4 regions of the Streptomyces sp. NBC_00459 genome follow, and region 3 is predicted to be linked to each of the others. Evidence: riboswitches for the same ligand, from Rfam matches in the RefSeq annotation. Region 3 holds a riboswitch; each other region holds the start of a gene.
The links. Region 3 has a riboswitch for cyclic di-AMP ahead of OHN74_RS27140 (C40 family peptidase). Riboswitches for the same ligand answer to the same signal wherever they lie in the genome.
Positions count from the first base shown of each region.

Region 1: it holds a riboswitch for cyclic di-AMP, as region 3 does, so the genes downstream of both, OHN74_RS32605 (M23 family metallopeptidase) here and OHN74_RS27140 (C40 family peptidase) in region 3, are expected to answer to the same signal.
Region 2: it holds a riboswitch for cyclic di-AMP, as region 3 does, so the genes downstream of both, OHN74_RS23065 (M23 family metallopeptidase) here and OHN74_RS27140 (C40 family peptidase) in region 3, are expected to answer to the same signal.
Region 4: it holds a riboswitch for cyclic di-AMP, as region 3 does, so the genes downstream of both, OHN74_RS36995 (LysM peptidoglycan-binding domain-containing M23 family metallopeptidase) here and OHN74_RS27140 (C40 family peptidase) in region 3, are expected to answer to the same signal.

Region 1 is NZ_CP107903.1:7,365,636-7,370,765, reverse strand. Features, by position in the region: gene OHN74_RS32620 (bifunctional acetate--CoA ligase family protein/GNAT family N-acetyltransferase) at 1-385, opposite strand, end outside; gene OHN74_RS32615 (HPr family phosphocarrier protein) at 565-846, shown strand; gene OHN74_RS32610 (GntR family transcriptional regulator) at 1,019-1,714, opposite strand; gene OHN74_RS32605 (M23 family metallopeptidase) at 1,903-2,676, opposite strand; cyclic di-AMP (ydaO/yuaA leader) riboswitch at 2,690-2,857, opposite strand; gene OHN74_RS32600 (M16 family metallopeptidase) at 3,072-4,460, opposite strand; gene OHN74_RS32595 (M16 family metallopeptidase) at 4,457-5,130, opposite strand, start outside.
Region 2 is NZ_CP107903.1:5,234,422-5,239,551, forward strand. Features, by position in the region: gene OHN74_RS23050 (dihydrofolate reductase family protein) at 1-577, shown strand, start outside; tRNA gene OHN74_RS23055 (tRNA-Met) at 654-727, shown strand; gene OHN74_RS23060 (PP2C family protein-serine/threonine phosphatase) at 880-2,001, shown strand; cyclic di-AMP (ydaO/yuaA leader) riboswitch at 2,271-2,428, shown strand; gene OHN74_RS23065 (M23 family metallopeptidase) at 2,440-3,507, shown strand; gene OHN74_RS23070 (aldo/keto reductase) at 3,646-4,590, shown strand; gene OHN74_RS23075 (PrsW family intramembrane metalloprotease) at 4,615-5,130, opposite strand, start outside.
Region 3 is NZ_CP107903.1:6,132,415-6,137,544, forward strand. Features, by position in the region: gene OHN74_RS27130 (C40 family peptidase) at 1-901, opposite strand, end outside; gene OHN74_RS27135 (hypothetical protein) at 1,378-1,731, shown strand; gene OHN74_RS27140 (C40 family peptidase) at 1,750-2,943, opposite strand; cyclic di-AMP (ydaO/yuaA leader) riboswitch at 2,952-3,127, opposite strand; gene pcrA (DNA helicase PcrA) at 3,422-5,130, shown strand, end outside.
Region 4 is NZ_CP107903.1:8,390,419-8,395,548, forward strand. Features, by position in the region: gene OHN74_RS36985 (tyrosine-protein phosphatase) at 1-678, opposite strand, end outside; gene OHN74_RS36990 (alpha-galactosidase) at 849-2,942, shown strand; cyclic di-AMP (ydaO/yuaA leader) riboswitch at 3,246-3,405, shown strand; gene OHN74_RS36995 (LysM peptidoglycan-binding domain-containing M23 family metallopeptidase) at 3,409-4,395, shown strand; gene OHN74_RS37000 (SGNH/GDSL hydrolase family protein) at 4,615-5,130, shown strand, end outside.

The DNA of each region.
Region 1 (5,130 bases), 1.2 Mb from region 3:
AGGCGACACCACGTCCCTGGTGCGCGTCCTGCACCAGGAAGGCGACCTCGGCCTCGCCGGCGGGACCGGAGGCGGGCAGTCCCTCGGCGTCAATACGGTCGTAGCGTACGGTGGCGATGAACTCGCCGCCGACCGTGGCCGCGAGCCCCACCCGGTCCACGAAGTCGTGGTGGGTGAAGCGGTGGACGTCCTTTGCGGACAGGCGCGGATAGGGCGCGAAGAAGCGGTAGTACTTCGACTCGTCCGACACCTGCTCGTAGAAGCTGACCAGCCGGTCGGCGTCGTCCGCCGTGATGGGCCGGACACGGGCGGTGCCGCCGTCGCGCAGCACGACGTCCGCCTCCCAGTGGGCGGGGTACTCGTGCCGGTCCGCCGAGTTCTGCATGCGCCCCAGAGTACGGCTCGCGTCCGACAACGTCGCGAGGCAGTCTGTGGGGGACCGAAGTCGGGCCCAGGCCGGGGTTCGAACGCGGTTCCGGGACGGGTTTGGGCCCGCCTCCCGGCACGCTTCACGCTATGGAACAATGGTCTAGACAACCCTGAGACAGTGAAGGGCAGCATCACATGGCTGAGCGCCGCGTCAACGTCGGCTGGGCGGAGGGCCTCCACGCCCGCCCCGCCTCCATCTTCGTCCGTGCGGCCACGGCCGCCGGCGTCCCCATGACGATCGCCAAGGCCGACGGCAATCCCGTCAACGCGGCCTCCATGCTGGCGGTCCTCGGCCTGGGCGCCCAGGGCGGCGAGGAGATCGTCCTCGCCTCCGAGGCGGAGGGCGCCGAAGCCGCGCTCGACCGCCTGGCGAAGCTGGTGGCCGAGGGGCTCGAGGAACTTCCCGAGACCGTCTGAGGAAGCCTGAAGGGTCCTCGATCGACGGTGGCGGCAGATGCCACCGCAAAAGCATCATCCGCACACGACGAAGGGCCCGCCCGAATATCGGGCGGGCCCTTCGTAATTCCCGATCGCAGGCAGCAGAAATAATCCCCCGCGAATTCAACCCTCTTTGTATACGGCGCCCGTGTTAATGACGCAGGCCCGTCATGTTTACGGGATGTTGCGAAGTCCTCACACGATCCGGCCGCTCCCCGGCGCCCGGAAATCGAAGTCGGTGCACGACGGTCGCCCGCTCGGTGTGCAGCGCCGTGATCGCCCGCGCCCGCTCACCGTCACCGCGCGCCACCGCGTCCACGATCGCCCCGTGCTCCGCCCAGGAGTCGACGGGACTGGCCGGCGCCTCCACCGCGTACATCCAGGCGATCTTGTGCCGGAGCTGGGTGAGCGTCGAGGTCAGGGCGTGGCTTCCGGAAGCCTGGGCGAGCGTCTCGTGGAACCAGCCCCCCAGGGAGCGCAGATCCTCGCTGTTCCCCCGCCTGGCCCGCTCCTGCCCCAGCCGGACCAGGCCGCGCAGCACCTTGAGGTGGGCCTCGGTGCGCCGCTGGGCGGCCCGGGAGGCGCCCAGCGGCTCCAGGAGCATGCGCATCTCCAGCAGGTCGGAGGCCTCCTGCTCGGTGGGCTCGGCCACGCACGCGCCCGCGTGCCGCCGGGTCACCACGAAGCCCTCGGCCTCCAGCGTGCGCAGGGCCTCGCGGACGGGGACGCGCGAGACGCCGTACCGGCGCGCGAGCAGTTCCTCGGTGAGCCGGCTGCCGCGCTCGTAGACACCGGCGACGATGTCGTCCCGGATCGCCGTGCATACCGAGTGCGCCGGAATACGCATGTCCGACCTCCGCTTTAATCCCCGTGAAACGTCGACGATTGACGTGTGTTGAGTGACTCTATTGCAGAGAACCGGAATTTCCGACGGCAGGCCGGAATCGATGGATATTTTTTGGACACACACCCCTGTGAAACGCCGAAAGCCCCGGCTCGGTGAGCCGGGGCCACGACAAGTGGTGCGCGGGGTCGTCAGACGTTCACGCCGTGCGAGCGGAGGTAGGCGACAGGGTTGATGTCCGAGCCGTACTCCGGGGTCGTGCGTGCCTCGAAGTGGAGATGCGCACCGGTGACGTTGCCGGTGGCTCCGGAGAGGCCTATCTGCTGACCCGGGGTGACCGTCTGACCGACGGAGACGTTGATGGACGACAGATGACCGTACTGAGTGTACGTACCATCAATCATCTTGATCACGATGTTGTTGCCGTAGGACCCGCCCCAACCGGCCTCGACGACGGTGCCGGAGCCAACCGCTTGGACGGTGGTGCCGGACGCCGCATGGAAGTCGACGCCGGTGTGGCTGCCGGAGGACCAGATGGCGCCGCCGGTCTTGTAGCCCGTGGAGATGTACGAGCCGGCGATCGGGGCGACATAGCTGGTGAGGCGCTTGCGCTCGGCCTCGCGAGCGGCGCGGGCCTTCGCCTCGCGTGCCTCCTTGACCCGCTCCTCCGCCTCCTTGCGCGCGGCGGCCTCGGCCCGCTTCTCGGCGGCGGCCTTCTCGGCGGCCTGTTCCTGGGCGGCGGCCTGCGCGTCGATCTGTTCGGCGAGCGACTCGCCGATGGAGATCACCGGGGTGAGGCCGGTCTGCTCGACGGTGGACTCCGCGGCGAGCGCCGGAGCGGCGAGGGAGCCGACGACGCCGGTGGTCGCGAGGGCGGCCACGCCGGCTGCTCGGACGGTCGTACGGGTGACAAGGCTGGGGCGGCTGGGACGACGGTGCTTCCCGGTGGCGCGGGTGAACGCCATGTAGTTGTGGGTCCTTTCCTTCCTTCTCGCCTACCGGGTTAGCTGACGGGTTCGGAGCAGGAAGGTCTCCTACGGACACCCTCGCGGCACGCGCGGGCATCCGATTCACCCCAGGGACTGCACATGGTGGGTCCCCGGCTCCCCTGGCTCGCGCCGTACGGGGACTCGGCGATGACTGTCCGGTGCCGCGGCTGCGGCTCGGTGCATGACGGACAGCCGGACAGACGCTAAACGGGACATCTTTCAATCAACAAACCGATCACGGGTTTTGTAGCGCATGCCACAGTGCAGACGGTCCACCTCTCCATCAATACGGACAACTTGCGCATCAAAATGGACAAAGGGGCCCCGGTGACGCTTTCGGCACCGGGGCCCCTTTCGTGTACGCCGTGCCGCTACTCGGCGGGGACGACGGTCACTTCGCCGATACCGAGGGCCCGGACAGGCTCCTCGATCGTCGCCGCGTCGCCGACGAGGACCGTCACCAGGCGGTCCACCGGGAAGGCGTTCACGGCCGCCGCGGTGGCCTCCACGGTGCCGGTCGCGGCGAGCTGCCGGTACAGCGTCGCCTGGTAGTCGTCGGGCAGGTGCTGCTCGACCTGGTCGGCCAGTGTGCTCGCCACGGCCGCCGCGGTCTCGTACTTGAGCGGGGCGACGCCGACCAGGTTCTGCACCGCGACATCGCGCTCGGCGTCGGTGAGCCCTTCCGCCGCGAGGGTGCGGAGCACCTTCCAGAGGTCCTCGAGAGCGGGACCGGTGTTGGGAGTGTCGAAGGAGCCGCTGATGGCGAGCAGCGCGGCACCGGTACCGTCCGGAGCCGAGCGCAGGACCTGGCCGAACGCCCGCACACCGTAGGTGTAGCCCTTCTCCTCGCGCAGGACACGGTCCAGGCGGGAGGTGAGGGTGCCGCCGAGGCAGTACGTGCCGAGGACCTGGGCGGCCCAGACGCGGTCGTGCCGGTCGGCGCCGATGCGGCCGATGAGCAGTTGGGTCTGCACGGCGCCGGGGCGGTCCACGATGACGACCCGGCCGGTGTCGTCGGCGGTCACCGGCGGCACGGGCCGCGGCTCGGCCGACGAGCCCGTCCAGGCCCCCAGGGTGTCACCGAGCAGCGCGTCCAGGTCGACGCCGGTGAGGTCGCCGACGACCACGGCGGTGGCCGTGGCGGGCCGGACGTGCCTCTCGTAGAAGGCGCGTACGGCGGCCGCGTCGATCTTCGCGACCGTCTCCTCGGTGCCCTGGCGCGGACGGGACATGCGCGAGGCCGCCGGGAACAGCTCCTTGTACAGCTGCTTGGCGGAGCGACGGGCCGGGTTGGCCGTCTCGTGCGGGATCTCGTCGAGCCGGTTGCGCACCAGCCGTTCGATCTCGCTGTCCGAGAACGCGGGCGCCCTGAGGGCGTCGGCCAGCAGACCGAGCGCCTTGGGGAGCCGCGACACGGGCACTTCGAGGCTGAGGCGCACGCACGGGTGGTCGGCGTGCGCGTCGAGGGTGGCGCCGCAGCGCTCCAGCTCGGCGGCGAACTCCTCGGCGGAGTGCTTGTCGGTGCCTTCGGAGAAGGCCCGGGCCATGATCGTGGCCACTCCGTCGAGACCGGCCGGCTCGGCTTCCAGGGGGGCGTCGACGAGTACCTCGACGGCGACGACCTGCTGGCCGGGGCGGTGGCAGCGCAGGACGGTCAGACCGTTGCCGAGCGTGCCCCGGCCGGGGGCCGGGAAGGCCCAGGGCCTGGCCTCGCCCGCCTGGGGCTGGGGGTGGAACTCCATCGTGGCGAGCTCGGTCACTTGGCCGCCTCCTCGTCGGTGTCGGTGGCTTCGATCGTGGCCTCGGCCTCGGGGTCCTGCGGCGGATCAGCGTCCTCGGCGGTCTCTCCGGAGACCGGCTCGTAGACGAGCACCGCGCGGTTGTCGGGGCGCAGCCGGTCCTTGGCGGCCTGCTGGACCTCCTCGGCCGTCACGTCGAGCACGCGCTGCACGGCGGTCAGGGCGAGCTGCGGGTCGCCGAACAGCACCGCGAAACGGCACAGTTCGTCGGCGCGGCCCGCGACCGTACCGAGCCGGTCCAGCCACTCGCGCTCCAACTGGGCCTGGGCGCGCTCCATTTCCTCGGCCGTGGGGCCCTCCGCGGCGAACCGGGCGAGCTCCTCGTCGACGGCGGCCTCGATGACCGGCACCTCGACGTCCGCGGAGGTCTTCACGTCCAGCCATCCCAGGGAGGGCGCTCCGGCCAGCCGCAGCAGGCCGAAGCCGGCCGCCACCGCCGTACGGTCCCGCCGTACGAGCCGGTTGTAGAGACGGGAGGACTCACCGCCGCCGAGGACGGTGAGCGCCAGGTCGGCCGCGTCGCACGCGCGCGTGCCGTCCTCCGGGAGCCGGTAGGCGGCCATCAACGCGCGCGCGGGGACCTCCTCCACGACGACCTCGCGCAGTTCCTCGCCGATGACGTCGGGGAGGG
Region 2 (5,130 bases), 900 kb from region 3:
CGCCCCCCGCCTCTTCGGCCCCGGCGCCTACCAGGGCGGCCGGCTCCGGCTCACGGAGACACGACGCATCGAGGACGTCGTCCTCATGCGGTACGAGCCCACCGCCCCCGGCGCCGGCCCGCTCGTCTCCGCCGCCGACCGGCACTGGCTGGCACTGGCGTGCGAGCTGGCGGAACGGTGTCCGCCGTCGAGCACGGCGTTCAGTGTCGGGGCGGTGGTGGTCGCCGCCGACGGTACGGAACTGGCGCGCGGGCACTCACGGGAGGGCGGCGACCCGGTCGTGCACGCGGAGGAGGCGGCGCTCGCCAAGCTCGACCCGGCCGACCCCCGGCTTCCGACGGCCACCGTCTACAGCAGCCTGGAGCCCTGTGCGCGGCGCGCGTCCCGCCCGGCACCCTGCGCCCGGCTGATCCTCGACGCGGGCGTACGCCGGGTGGTGACCGCCTGGCGCGAGCCGGACACCTTCGTGGTGGCGGCGGACGGGAACGGGCTGCTCACGGGGGAGGGCGTCGAGGTCGTCGTACTCCCCGAGTACGAGCAGCGCGCCAAGGCTCCCAACGCCCACCTGCCCGGCTGACGCCCGCGCCCGGGAGCCCGCCGAACCAAACGTGGTGATCGAGGTCCCGCAGATGGCGTATAGTTGCATTCAACGGCGCGGGGTGGAGCAGCTCGGTAGCTCGCTGGGCTCATAACCCAGAGGTCGCAGGTTCAAATCCTGTCCCCGCTACTAAAGGCTCAGGGGCCGGAAACCAGGAAACTGGTTTCCGGCCCCTGAGTCGTTTTTAGCCCGGTCGGTCCACCGGACTCGCCCGCCGCACCCGTCCCCGGAAACCTGGACGGGACGGACGGGCCGCGGTGATCCGGCGGGAGACGAGACAAGTGGGACGGTCGGGACACCTTCTGGACCCGGCAGCGGGCGAGCCGGAGGAAAAGGCCATCTCACGGGTGCGGACCCTCGTCCGCGTCCTGCCCGCGCTCCTGATCTTCGGCGGGATCGTGTACGACTACGCCACCCCGCGTCACTTCACCGCCATCCCCTTCTTCACGGCCGCCCCGCTCATCGCCGCCCCGCTCTCCTCGCTGCGCACCACGGCGGTCACCGCCGCCGCAGCCCTCCTCGCCCAGTACGTCGTGCACCTCCGCTTCGGGTCCAGCGCGGACGCCGACTCGATCACCGAGACGGTCACCGTGGCCACGGTCGCCGTCCTGGCCGTCGTCATCAACCGGATGGTGCGCCGGGGCGACCGGCGCCTCGCCTCGGCCCGCGAGATCGCCGAGGCCGTGCAGCGCGCCGTACTGCCCGAACCTGAGGCGCGCATCGGCTCGTTCGAGATCGCCGCCCGGTACGAGGCCGCCCATGAGGGCGCGTTCATCGGCGGCGACCTGTACGCCGTGCAGGACACCGCGTACGGCGTGCGGGTCGTCCTCGGGGACGTGCGGGGCAAGGGGATGGGGGCGGTGGCGGCCGTCGCCGTCGTCATCGGGGCGTTCCGGGAGGCCGCCGAACAGGAGGCGACCCTGGAAGCGGTCGCCCAGCGGCTGGAGCGGGCCCTCGCGCGCGAGGGCGCCCGGCGCGACGGGCTGGAGGCCGCCGAGGGTTTCACCACCGCGGTCCTCGCCGAACTCCCGCACGGCGACGGGATCGTACGCATCCTCAACCGCGGCCACCCCCCGCCCCTGCTTCTCGCCGCCGACGGCACCCTGCGCACCCTCGACCCGGCCGAACCCGCGTTGCCGCTCGGCATGGGCGACCTCGGCAGCTGGCCCGACCGTGCGGAGGACGCCTCCTTCCCCGTCGGCGCGACGCTGCTCCTGCACACCGACGGGCTGTCCGAGGCCCGCGACGAGCACGGCGCCTTCTTCGACCCGGCCGCCCGGCTCACGGGCCGTGTCTTCCGCGCCCCGGCCACTCTGCTCGCCACCCTCGCGGACGAGGTGCGCCGGCACTCGGGCGGCGGGACCACGGACGACATGGCGCTGCTCGCCGTACGACGACCCTGACGTCGTTTCTGACATCAGTTCTCATCAGTTTTCATCGGTTGTCACCAAGGGTGAGTGAGTGCTCTCTCTCCGCATAAGAACTGACATACCGTCAATACTCGGGAGTCACTTACGGCATGGTCAACTCGCCCGATTTTCACCGGTGGTGACCCAGAAAGTCCTCGGGAAAAGGATTAACGATCAACGGGAACAGCTTGGAATCAGGTGGCCGGGTCTATTAACGTTCGATAACGCAGCGCGGTAGTCCCAGCCGTCACAAGAGTCGGCTCCGTGCGCAAGTGCCTAATCCCGCAAGGGAACCGGGGAACCATCACCTTGGGGTGAATCGCTCGTCCGCCTCCGTGGCAACACGGCAGGTATACGCGCGTAGGAGACCTTCCTGCTCCGAACCCGTCAGCTAACCCGGTAGGCGAGAAGGAAGGAAAGGAGCACGCCCACGTGGCGTCAAACCCGGCTGCCCCAGTAGCCCCCTTCGTGCCGAGTCAGCGCAGCAGCGAGACCGAGGACGGGAAGATCCCGACCTTCGGCTTCGGTAGCCGCCGCACCGACGAGGGCCCCTGGGAGGAGTGGAATCCCAGCGCGGACACCACTCGTCCGGTTCGCGGCCGGCACCGCGTCGGCAAGCAGCGCGGCGGAGGCGGACTCGCCCGCAGCTCCACCGTTCTCGGCGTCGGCGTCATAGCCGCTGTCGGCGGGGCCGGCATGGCCACCGCGCAGACCGGCAAGCCGCCGGTCTCCATCTCCATCCCCGACCTGCCCTCGGTCGGCTCGCCCTTCTCCAACGACGACTCGGACGCCGAGCCCAAGGGCTCCGCCACCGCGCTCAGCAGCGTCGGCGTGACCTCCGAGGAGACCCAGCAGGGCACCAGCGACGCGGGCGAGGCCCTGCGCGCCCGCATCATCCTCCAGGCCGAGCAGCAGAAGGACCAGGCCGAGGCCAAGGTCCAGCAGGCCGCCCAGGACGCCGCCGCGAAGAAGGCAGCCGCCGAGGCCGCCAAGGTGAAGCGCGAGGCCGCGGCCAAGGTCGCCGCCGAGAAGAAGAAGGTCGCGGACGCCGCGAAGGCGAAGCTGGAGGCCGCGCGTCTGGCCGAGCTCGCCAAGCAGTACACGCTGCCGACCTCCTCGTACACGATCACCTCGACGTTCGGCCAGGCCGGCTCGCTGTGGTCCTCCGGCTACCACACCGGCCTCGACTTCGCCGCTCCCACCGGTACCCCGCTCAAGGCGGTGCACACCGGCACGATCACCGAGGCGGGCTGGAGCGGCTCGTACGGCTACCGCACGATCCTCACCCTGGAGGACGGCACCGAGATCTGGTACGCCCACCAGTCGTCGATCAACGTCAGCGTCGGCCAGAAGGTCAACACGGGTGACGTCATCGGCCGCGTCGGCGCCACCGGCAACGTCACCGGGGCCCACCTCCACATGGAGGTGCACACCAGCAGCTCGGACAGCGCCGGCATCGACCCGATGGCGTGGCTGCGGAGCATGGGCCTGAACCCGTAGGAGACTCCTTCCCCGGTCTCTTCCCGGTGGTCCTGGCGGTCAGTTCCCGACGCCAGGACCACCGGTCGTTCCGTCGTTCACACGAACTTCGTGAACCGGCCGGAATCAGGGCCTCCGCGGCGGGCGTTGACGACGAGCATGACTGCTCTTCGCAAGCTCGGATCATCGGACCTAGAGGTCTTCCCGCTCGCCCTCGGCGGCAACGTCTTCGGCTGGACCGCCGACGAGGCGCAATCCTTCGAGGTGCTCGACGCGTATGCCGCGGCAGGCGGCAACTTCCTCGACACCGCCGACTCCTACTCGGCCTGGGTCGGCGGCAACAAGGGCGGCGAGTCCGAGACCATCATCGGTAACTGGCTCAGGGCGCGCGGCAACCGCGAGGACATCGTCGTCGCCACGAAGGTCAGCCAGCACCCCGAGTATCCCGGCCTCTCCGGCGCCAACATCAAGGCCGCCGCCGACGCCTCCCTGCGCCGCCTCGGCACCGACCACATCGACCTCTACTTCACGCACTTCGACCAGCCCGAGGTGCCCGTCGAGGAGATCATCGGCGCCCTCGACGAACTGGTGACCGCGGGCAAGGTGCGGTACATCGCCGCCTCCAACATCTCGCCCGAGCGGCTCCAGGACTCCCTGGACCTCTCCGACCGCGAGGGCCTGGCCAAGTACGTGGCCATCCAGCCCCACTACAACCTGGTCTCACGCGACACGTACGAGGGTCCACGGCGCGACATCGCCTCCCGCACCGGCCTCGCCGCCGTCCCGTACTACGCCCTGGCCTCCGGCTTCCTCACCGGCAAGTACCGCGCCGGTACGGCGGTCGACAGCCCGCGTGCGCAGGGCGCCGCCCAGCACCTGGAGTCGGAGCGGGGCCGGAAGGTCCTGGCCGCGCTGGACGCCGTCGCCACGGCACGGGGAGCGGAGGTCGCCACGGTCGCCCTGGCCTGGCTCGCCGCCCGGCCGACGGTGGCGGCCCCGATCGCGTCCGCCCGCACGGTGGACCAGCTGCCGCCGCTGCTCGCGGTCGCGGAACTGGAACTGACGGAGGCGGAGGTCGCGAGTCTCACGGCGGCTTCGGCGTGAGCCCCTGCCGAGTGCGTTGACGGGTTACGAGCGGTACGGGTTGTAGGCCGGGTACGGGTCGTAGGCGGGGCGGTTGTGGCCGTGGCCGGGGGCGGGGTCGTAGCTGTGGCCGTGGCCGTGGACATGGCTGTACGAGGGGTACGGCGTCGTCGGTCCGTACCCCTGTCGGCCGTACGGCGGCCAGGCGGTGAACGGCGGGACGGGAGCCGGGGCCGGCGCGACGGCGCGTGCCGCGTGGTCCAGGGCCGGGCGGGCCACCGCCCTGCGCTGCCACAGCTCGCCCAGCAGCTCCTGCTCCCGGACGACGAAGTCGGCGCCCGCCCGGCCGAGGCGCCCCCGGTGGCGCAGGAACGCGAGTGAGGTGGCGTACGCCTCGTACTGCGCGACCTCGCGCGCCGCGGGCCTGCCCAGATGACGCCGGGCGTACTCCCGGGCCAGACGGCGGGCGCGCATCGAGCCGAGGGCGTGCGGCTCGGCCGGGGCCAGCCAGCCGGCCATCGCGTACGCAGGCAGCTCGGCGCGCACGGTACGCAGTTCGCG
Region 3 (5,130 bases):
AGATGCCCGCGGAGCGGTACGCGGCCTGGATGAGCCCTGAGCAGTCGAAGGCGTCCGGACCGGTGGCGCCCCACACGTAAGGGCTGCCCAGCTTCTGGTAGGCGTAGGAAACAGCCGCCGCCGCACGCGAGGTGGGGGCCTCGGCCGCTCCGGAAGCGCTGGACGCGCCGGTGGCTCCGGATGCTCCCAGCGCCCCCAGGCCGTCCCGTGCACTCCCCGACGACCGTGAGGCATGCCCACCGCCCCAGCCTCCGCCGCCGCTGCCGCCCTCCGTCGCGAGCCGGGCGCGTTCCTCGGTGTTGAGGCGGGACAGCAGCTGGCGGGCTTCGTCCAGCTTGCCCGTCACGGTCTTCTTGTGGCGGTTCAGCTCGGCCTGGCGAGCCTTGAGGGAGGCCAGTTCGACGTGGGCGGCCCCCCGCAGCTGCTCGATCTCCCGCAGCTGCTCGCGTACACGGGCCACGTCCGACGCCTGTCTGCTGCCGGCCCGTTCGGCGAACGCGGCGCCGTCCAGATAGCCGTCGGGGTCCTCGGAGAGGGCGAGTTGCAGCGCGGGGTCGAGCCCGCCGGAGCGGTACTGAGCCGCGGCCATCGAACCCAGCGACTCCCGCGCAGAGTTGAGCCGTTCCTCCTTGCGCGCAGCCTCGTCCCGCAGGGTGCCCAGCCGCTGCTCCGCCCGGTCGGCCTTCTCCTTCGAGCCGTTGTACTTCTCGGTGGCGACCTCCGCCTCCTCGTACAGCTTGTGCACCTTGGCCTCTACCTGCGCGGGAGTCAGCTGTGGCTCGGCGTACCCGATGCCGTCGAAGCCGGTCGCCGTCGCCGCGCCCGCGAGGGCGATCGTCGCGGCGGTGCGGGCCGTAGTGCCGTTGAGCGAGCGCTGTCGGGGCTTGCGGTGCGCTGCCACCGGGGCGTCACGTCCTTTCGTACGACCGCCGCTACGACTACCGCCGGACGGCTGCCTGGGAAGCGGACCCAGGAGGGCGGTTGCGCGTCCGGCGACGGCTCGCACAGGGGGAGCGGTCCGCCGCCGGACTTTCTCGGCGGTGGTGTCCGACTGCCGCCCCTGGCCCGGGCGGCGGTGGGGAGCCGGGCACCTGGTGGAGGACGCTAAACCTGAGTGGGGCGTGGGGGTAACGCCATGTACGGAACTGGCGTGAGCCGACCGCCGGGTGACCGCATGCGACCGTGATCCGGTTCCGGCGCCGCCGACTTCACGCAGACGGCTGATCAATGAGGGGGTTCACGGGGCACGTGGGGGTGACACGGTGCTATGGGGTGCATATATGCGAGGTCTCGCGCTGCCACGCACATGCCTTGCGGACGCCGTACGCCCGGCCCGGTGTCGTACGGCGCGGGCGCCGCTGACTAGGCTCCGGGCTCATGGGCGTACTCATCCATCTCTTCGTCGGACTGCACATCATCGGCATCGCCTCGCTCCTGGGCGGGTTTCTCACCCAGCTGAAGGCCATGGGGCAGGGCACGGCCCGCTTCGTGCCCGCGATGCTGCACGGCGCGTTCACCATGCTGGTCACCGGTGTCGCCCTGGTGGGCCTCAACCAGGCCGACGACCAGCCGGTCGACAACATCAAGATCGGCGTGAAGCTGGCCCTGCTGATCGTGATCCTCGGTCTCGTCTATGTGAAGCGGGACGACGAGACCGTGGACAAGCGGCTGTTCGGCCTGGTGGGTCTGTTCACCACGGCGAACATCTTCATCGCCGTGCTCTGGACCTGACCTCCGGCCCGCAGTGCGTCAGGCCGGGCGCACCACACTGTGGATCGTCGACTCGCCGTCGTAGAAGATCGATTCCTCACGGACGTACGCACCCGGCTTGGGGGCGTGGATCATCATGCCGTTGCCGATGTACAGGCCGACGTGGCTGATGTCGTCGTAGAAGAAGACCAGGTCACCGGGTTGGATGTCGGAGAGGGAGACCGTCGTGCCGGCGTTCACCTGGTCGTAGGTGGTGCGCGGGAGGGTGACTCCGGCGGCCCGCCACGCGGCCTGGGTGAGGCTTGAGCAGTCGTACGAGTCCGGGCCGGTCGCGCCCCAGACGTAGGGCTTGCCGACCTGTGCACGTGCGAAGGCGAGGGTCTTCTCGGCCTTGGTGGCGTACGAGGAGTCGGGGGCCGTTGCCGTCGACGTGTCCGGGGTGGTGCCGCCCGTCGACTGCTGCGCCGCCGCCGCTTCCTGCCGGCGCTGCTGCTCCGCCGCCTGTTGCTGCTGGGCGAGTTCCTGCGCCTGGCGGCGGGCCTGCGCCTGCTTCGCCCGTTCGATCGCCGCGAGTCGTAGCTTCTCCTCGGCGGTGAGGCGGGAGAGCAGCCGGCGGGCCTGCGCGAGCTTCGTCTGGACGGCGGTCTTGGTCGTCTGCAGCTCGTCCTGGGACTCCGTGAGCGATTCGAGGCTCGCGGTGGCCTCCTGGCGCTTCTGCGTGGCCTCGGCCTGCTGCGTGATGTAGTCGTCGACAGCGTCCTTCTGGCGGGCGGTCAGGCGTTCCATCAGCTGGTTCTGGTCGAAGTAGTCCTGCGGGTCGTCCGCGAGCAGGAACGTCGCCGTCGTGTCGGGCGCGGCGGATCCGGTGCGGTACTGGGCCGCGGCGAAGGAACCCAGCTCCGCGCGCGCGTCGTTGAGCTTCTGGGTGCGCTGGGCCACGTCGTCCATCAGGGCGTCGGCGCGGGCCTGCTGCTTGGCGGCCTTCTCCTTGGCGGCGTTGTACACGTCGGCGGCCGACTCGGCCTTGTGGTAGAGGTCGTCGACCTCCGCCTCGACCTCCTCCATGCTCGGCCGGTCGTCGGCCGAGGGCGTGGTGGGCTCCGCGGGCGCGGCGTCGGCGGTCTGGGTCAGCAGGGCTACGGAAGCGGTCAGGGCCGCCGTGGCGAAGGCGGGGGTCCGTATGCCTGCTACGCGCGTTCCCGTAGGACGCGACTTGCGGTGCGACGACGCCAAGGGAGGCGACTCCTTCCACGTTCCGCCTACCGGGTTAGCTGTCGGGTTCGGGCGGGTGGTTCGGAAGGGTTGCCCTACGGTCCTTGCCCTGGACGGCAGTCGGACCGATTCACCCCAGGATTTCGGTGGGTCCCCGGCTCCTGCCGCGCAAGGGCGGCACGATCGGACTCGGCGGAGGCCGTGCGGCCCGGCGATGTTCGCCGGTGAGGGTCGAGCGGCCTTACGGCACGCTAACCAACAGGTGTGGCTCCTGTGAAGGTTGATGACCGCTATGCCCGATACGTATTTGTGACCTCAGTCCTAAACATGGCTCTGTGCAGTTAATCGGGAATGCTCTGTGGTGCTTGTTGGTGAATTGCTGATTGCATCCCGTTTTGGCTCCGCCGACCGTGAGATCTGGTCGTCCGGTTCGGAAAGCAGGGGGATGTTTTCGGGGTGGCGGCGGGTTGTCAGTGGGGGCGCCTAGACTCGGAGAGCGATGAGCAGCCTCTTTGACGACAGCTTCCTGGCGGACCTCCAGGGCCCTCGGGCCCGCGAGGAGGAACCCCCGCCGCCGCCCGAGGACGAGCATGTGCCGGAGTCCGTTCCGGACGACCTGTTCGGCGGGAATTTCGACGCGCCGCCGGACCGGGACGCGTACTACCGCGACGGCGCCCCACGCCCGGTGGTGGACCCGGCCGCGCTCCTGGAAGGGCTGAACGAGAACCAGCGCGCGGCCGTCGTGCACGCCGACACCCCTCTGCTCATCGTGGCGGGCGCCGGCTCCGGCAAGACACGTGTGCTCACGCACCGCATCGCGTACCTGCTCGGCGAGCGGGGCGTCCACCCCGGCCAGATCCTCGCGATCACCTTCACCAACAAGGCCGCCGGGGAGATGAAGGAGCGCGTGGAGCACCTCGTCGGTCCGCGCGCGAACGCGATGTGGGTGATGACGTTCCACAGCGCGTGCGTGCGGATCCTGCGGCGGGAGAGCAAGAGACTCGGCTTCACCTCCTCCTTCTCCATCTACGACGCGGCCGACAGCAAGCGGCTGATGGCGCTCGTCTGCCGTGATCTGGACGTGGACCCCAAGCGCTTCCCGCCCAAGTCCTTCAGCGCGAAGATCTCCAACCTGAAGAACGAGCTGATCGACGAGGAGGACTTCGCCGCCCAGGCGAGCGACGGTTTCGAGAAGACCCTCGCCCAGGCGTACGCGATGTACCAGTCGCGGCTGCGTGAGGCCAACGCGCTCGACTTCGACGACCTGATCATGACGACGGTCAACCTGCTGCGCGCCTTCCCGGATGTCGCCGAGCACTACCGCCGCCGCTTCCGGCACGTCCTCGTCGACGAGTACCAGGACACCAACCACGCCCAGTACGCGCTCGTACGGGAGCTCGTCGGCACCACCGAACACACGGGCGACGACGCTGACGTACCGCCCAGCGAGTACGACCTGCCTCCCGCCGAGCTGTGCGTGGTGGGTGACGCCGACCAGTCGATCTACGCCTTCCGGGGCGCGACGATCCGCAACATCCTCCAGTTCGAGGAGGACTACGCGGACGCGACGACGATCCTGCTCGAACAGAACTACCGCTCCACGCAGACGATCCTGAGCGCCGCCAACGCGGTCATCGAGCGCAACGAGTCCCGTCGTCCCAAGAACCTGTGGACCAACGCGGGCGCGGGTGCGCAGATCACCGGCTACGTCGCCGACACGGAGCACGACGAGGCACAGTTCGTCGCCGAGGAGATAGACCGGCTGACGGACGCGGGCGACGCGAAGGCGGGCGACGTCGCCGTCTTCTACCGGACGAACGCCCAGTCCCGTGTCTTCGAGGAGATCTTCATCCGCGTCGGCCTGCCCTACAAGGTCGTCGGCGGCGTCCGATTCTACGAGCGCAAGGAGGTCCGGGACGTCCTGGCCTATCTGCGCGTACTCGCCAACCCGGAGGACTCGGTGCCGCTGCGCCGCATCCTCAACGTCCCCAAGCGCGGCATCGGCGACCGCGCGGAGGCGATGATCGACGCGCTGTCCCAGCGCGAGAAGATCAGCTTCCCGCAGGCGCTGAAGCGCGTGGACGAGGCGTACGGAATGGCCTCGCGGTCGACCAACGCCGTCAAGCGGTTCAACACGCTGATGGAGGACCTGAGGACGATCGTGGATTCGGGCGCGAGCCCGGCGACGGTCCTGGAAGCGGTCCTCGA
Region 4 (5,130 bases), 2.3 Mb from region 3:
ATACTCGGGGCGGGTGCCGAAGAGCGGGTTGAGCAGCTCCAGGACCTCGGGGCTGTACGCCTTGGCCGCGGAGCCGTTGCGGCGCACCCGGTAGCGGCGGTGCTGCGCGTTCGACTCCATGTAGTCGGCCACGATGGCGTCGCGCTCCACCCCGACGGCGAGCAGCGTCACCGCGACGGACAGGCCCGCGCGGTCCTTGCCGGCCGCACAGTGCATCAGGGCCGGGACGCTGTCCTCCGCCAGTGCGTGGAGCATCCGGGAGTGCTCGGCCGTGCGGTCCCTGACGATCTCACGGTAGGAGTTGATCATCCGCTGCTCAGCCTTGCCGTCGGCCAGGAGGCTGCGCAGTTCGTCTAGATCGCCGTCCCGGACCATCTTCCAGAACTCCGCGCCGTCCGCCGGGTCGGACAGCGGGATGTTCACGTTGCGCACGCCCGGCAGCTCGACGTCCGGCCCTTCCAGCCCGATGTCCGCCGCGTTGCGGAAGTCGAAGATCGTGTGCAGCCCGAGGGAGCCGAGAAACGCCGTGTCCTCGTCGGTCGCGTGGGCGAGATGGCCGCTGCGGAACAGCCGTCCGTGCGCCACGCGTCGGCCGTCCACCGTCGGCAGTCCGCCCACGTCACGGAAGTTTCGTACGCCACCCAGCTCGGGCTCGGTCGACGGGACCTGCTGCGTCACGAGGGCTCCCCTCCCACACCGCCCCGCGGACGCTGCTCGTCGACGGGCGCGTTTCGACGATACGACATGGGTGAGCAGGCCAAGGAGTTTTCCACAGGCGTTGCCGTCCGGGGCCGTGGCGCTGATGATGTTGATGCTTGAGCGTGCCTGTTCGGATCTGTGGGGACATGATGCTGGAAATTGCCGGAACCGGTCGTACGTGGCTCCTTTCGGGGCCCACCAGCAGTTACGCCGTCCATCTCACCGAGGACGACGAACTGCTGCATCTGCACTGGGGCCCGCGGATCGCCCTCGCCGACGCGGAGGCGCTCGCCGTCCGTCCACTGCCGGACTACTGGCCCTTCGAGGCTCCGCTCGACGGTCACGAGGAGTACCCGGTCGAGGGCGGCCCCCGCTTCGTCCGGCCCGCGCTGTCCGTGCGGACCGACGAGCGCCGGGGCACCGAGTGGCGCTTCGAGGTGTACGAGACCGAGGCCGGCGACGAGGGTGACGAACTGCGGCTGCGGTTCCGTGACGGAGGGCTGGCGATCACGCTCCACTACCGGATGCGCCACGACGTGGTGGAGCGCTGGGTGACCCTCGCCCATGAAGGATCCGACGGGACCGACCCGCTGGAGCTGCTCCGCGCGGACTCCGCCACCTGGACGCTCCCCGAGCGCGACGGCTGGCGTCTCTCCCAGCTCCATGGTCGCTGGGCCGCCGAGTCCCGGCTCGTGAAGACGGACCTCACCTACGGTGAGAAGGTCATCGGCAGCCGTCGCGGCCACACCGGGCACCAGCACCTGCCCTGGGTGGCGCTCGACACCGACGCGACCGAGGAGCACGGCGAGGTGTACGCGTGTGCGCTCGGCTGGTCCGGGTCGTGGCGGATCGCCGTCGCCCAGCTGCCCGACGCGCGCGTACAGATCACCGGCGGCGCCGGATACGACGACTCGGGCCTGCTGCGCCTGGCGGCGGGCGAGTCCTTCGTCACGCCCGTCTTCGCGGGGCTGTGGACCGACGCCGGACACGGTGGGGCGAGCCGGGCGTGGCACGCGTACCAGCGCGCGTTCGTCGTCCCGGACGCGGACCGGGACCGGCCCGTGCTCTACAACTCCTGGGAGGCCACGGAGTTCGACATCTCCGAGGAGCAGCAGGGGACGCTGGCCCGGCGGGCCGCCGCGATCGGTGTCGAGCTGTTCGTCGTGGACGACGGCTGGTTCGGGGCCCGCACCAGCGACCGGGCCGGCCTCGGCGACTGGACGCCCAACCCGGACCGCTTCCCGGCGGGCCTGAAGCCGCTCGCCGAGTACGTGCACGCTCTGGGGATGCAGTTCGGCATCTGGGTCGAGCCGGAGATGGTCAACCCGGACAGTGACCTGTACCGCGCGCACCCCGACTGGGTGCAGTTCCAGCCGGGCCGAAAGCGGACGGAGTTCCGCAATCAGCTCGTGCTGAACCTAGCGCGTGAGGATGTCCGCGAGTACCTCTGGGAGCAGCTCGACGGGATGCTCTCCAGTGCCCCGATCGACTACGTGAAGTGGGACTTCAACCGCTGCTTCACGGACGCGGGCTGGCCCGGCGAGGACTACCCGCAGCGGCTCTGGGTCGACCATGTGCACGGGCTGTACGCGCTGCTGGACCGGCTGCGGGCGGCCCATCCGAACGTCGCCTTCGAGTCCTGCTCGGGCGGCGGCGGCCGGATCGACCTCGGTGTCCTCGCCCGTACGGACCAGGTGTGGACCTCCGACAACACCGACCCGCTGGACCGCCTCGCCATCCAGGAGGGCTTCAGCCAGATCCATCCGGCGCGCGTCATGGCCGCCTGGGTCACGGACAGCCCGAACACCCAGCTCAACGGCCGGGTCAGCTCATTGCGGTTCCGCTTCGTGAGCGCGATGGCCGGGGTGCTCGGTGTCGGCGGTGACCTCACGACGTGGACGGAGGAGGAGCTGGCCGAGGCCGGGGAGTGGGTGGGGCTCTACAAGGAGATCCGGCCCGTCGTGCAGCGTGGCGACCTCTACCGGCTGCGGCGGCCGGCCGGCGGGCTGAGTGGGGTGCAGTACGTGCTCGGCGACGAGAGCGTCGTCCTCGCCTGGCTCCAGGCGCAGCACTACGGCGAGCCGGTACCGGCGCTGCGGTTGCGCGGACTTGACCCGTCGGCGACGTACGAATGCCCTGAAACGGGCGAAATCCATCGAGGTGCCGTACTCCTGCATCGTGGTCTCCGGACCGGACTCAAAGGTGACCTGGATGCGGCAGTTTTCCGACTACGTCGCATCTGATGCTTCTGTCCGTTATGGCGCCTTCATTCCAACTCGCTGGGAAATGATGGTTGCTGTGAATCGAGTGCGTGAGCAGCGTCATATTCGTGACCGTGAGTCGCCGTCATGTTCACGTAATTTCGGTGTGTTTCAAGGGAGTTCCAAGGGTTGAAGGATCCGGAATTCACGGACAGTGACCGGTGATTCTGGGGAGGATCACAGGAAATCCGTACACAGGGAACTTGAGGCTTGTTCCGGTGCGTCCTGGTCGCTTACGTTCGCCACCAATCCGGACGGACGCCCAATCCTGCCGCCGCCCGGAGCCCGCATCTAACACCCGAAAACGGCAGGAGCGGGGGACCCACAGGTAGTACGCCTGTTCCGGTCTCTGGAACAGGCTCGGGGTTAAGTCACGTTCAGGCGTGGCCGGACATCTCCAGTCCGCACCCGACAGCTCACCCCGCAGGCGACGGAGAAGGAATTCGCCATGCCCGCGAAGGGTAAGCACCGCCGTCCGAAGTCCCAGCGATTCACCCGCTCGATAGCCGTCGCCGGAACCGGCGGAGCCGCTCTCGCCCTGCCGTTGCTGGGAGCCACCGGCGCCCACGCGGCCACGGCGGAGTCCGCGACCCAGTCGGTGTCCTCGCTTTCGGAATCCGCCAAATCCGTAGCCGTCGATTCCGTTTCCGCGAAGTCGGAAAAGGCGGCAAAGGCCGCCGCGTCCGCTCCCTCCGCCGCCAAGAAGGCGAGCGTCAGGACCTACTCGGTCCAGGCCGGCGACTACCTCTCGAAGATCGCCCAGCAGGAGAGCGTCAGCGGTGGCTGGCAGAAGCTCTACTCGGACAACCGCACCGCCATCGGCGCCGATCCGAGCCTTATCCACCCCGGTCTGAAGCTGACGATCGGCAAGAAGGCCGCGTCGACCTCGTCGCCTTCCTCGTCCTCCTCCGCGAAGTCGTCGTCCTCTTCGAAGTCCACGCAGACGGAGAGCTCCGAGCCGGTCGCCGAGAGCGCGACGGCCGAGACCTCGGCGACGACCGAGGCGGCCGACACCAGCAGCTCCAGCGGCTTCACCCTCCCCGTGGCCGGTGCCACCATCGGTACCGCCTACCACGTGTCGGGCAGCATGTGGTCCAGCGGTTACCACACGGGCGTCGACTTCGTCGTCCCGACCGGCACCTCCCTCAAGGCCGTCGGTGCCGGCACCGTCGTCTCCGCCGGTTGGGGCGGTGCGTACGGCAACCAGGTCGTCATCCAGCTCGCCGACGGCTACTACGCCCAGTACGCCCACCTCTCCCAGCTCTCCGTATCGGCCGGTCAGAGCGTGACGGAGGGTCAGCAGATCGGCCTCTCCGGTGCCACCGGCAACGTGACCGGACCGCACCTGCACTTCGAGATCCGCACCACCCCGGACTACGGCTCCGACGTGGACCCGGTCGCGTACCTCCGCTCGAAGGGCGTCGCCGTCGGCTGACGCGCGCACGCTCCGCAGAACACGGACCGATGGCCGGACCCCGATCCCGGGATCCGGCCATCGGCCTGTCTCGCGGTGTTCCGTTATTCCGGGTTGACCAACACTTGACGAGTGGCCTATCTCACCGCGAGTCAACCCCTTCCTACGGTCGCGTAGCTCACATCGGAAGGTGAATCATGGGCCGATGTGGCAGACGATTCGAAGAATGACAGCAGAGCAGTGATCGGGTCGTACGTGGCGGTGGGGGACAGCTTCACCGAGGGCGTCGGCGACCCCGGCCCGGACGGGGCGTTCGTCGGCTGGGCCGACCGGTTCGCGGTGCTGCTCGCGGACCGGCGTCCCGAGGGCGACTTCGACTACACGAACCTCGCGGTACGCGGGAAGCTGCTCGACCACATCGTGGCCGAGCAGCTTCCGCGCGCCAGGGAACAGGCGCCGGACCTCGTCTCCTTCTGCGCGGGCGGCAACGACATCATCCGGCCCGGCAGCGACCCGGACGAGGTGGCGGAGCGCTTCGAGCGAGCGGTGATCGGCCTCACCTCGGCGGTCGGCACGGTCATGGTGACGACCGGCTTCGACACCCGCAACGTCCCGGTGCTGAAGCACATGCGCGGCAAGATCGCCACGTACAACGGGCATCTGCGGGCCATCGCCGACCGGTACGGCTGTCCCGTGCTCGACCTGTGGTCCCTGAAGACCATCCAGGACCGCAGGGCCTGGGACGGCGACCGGCTG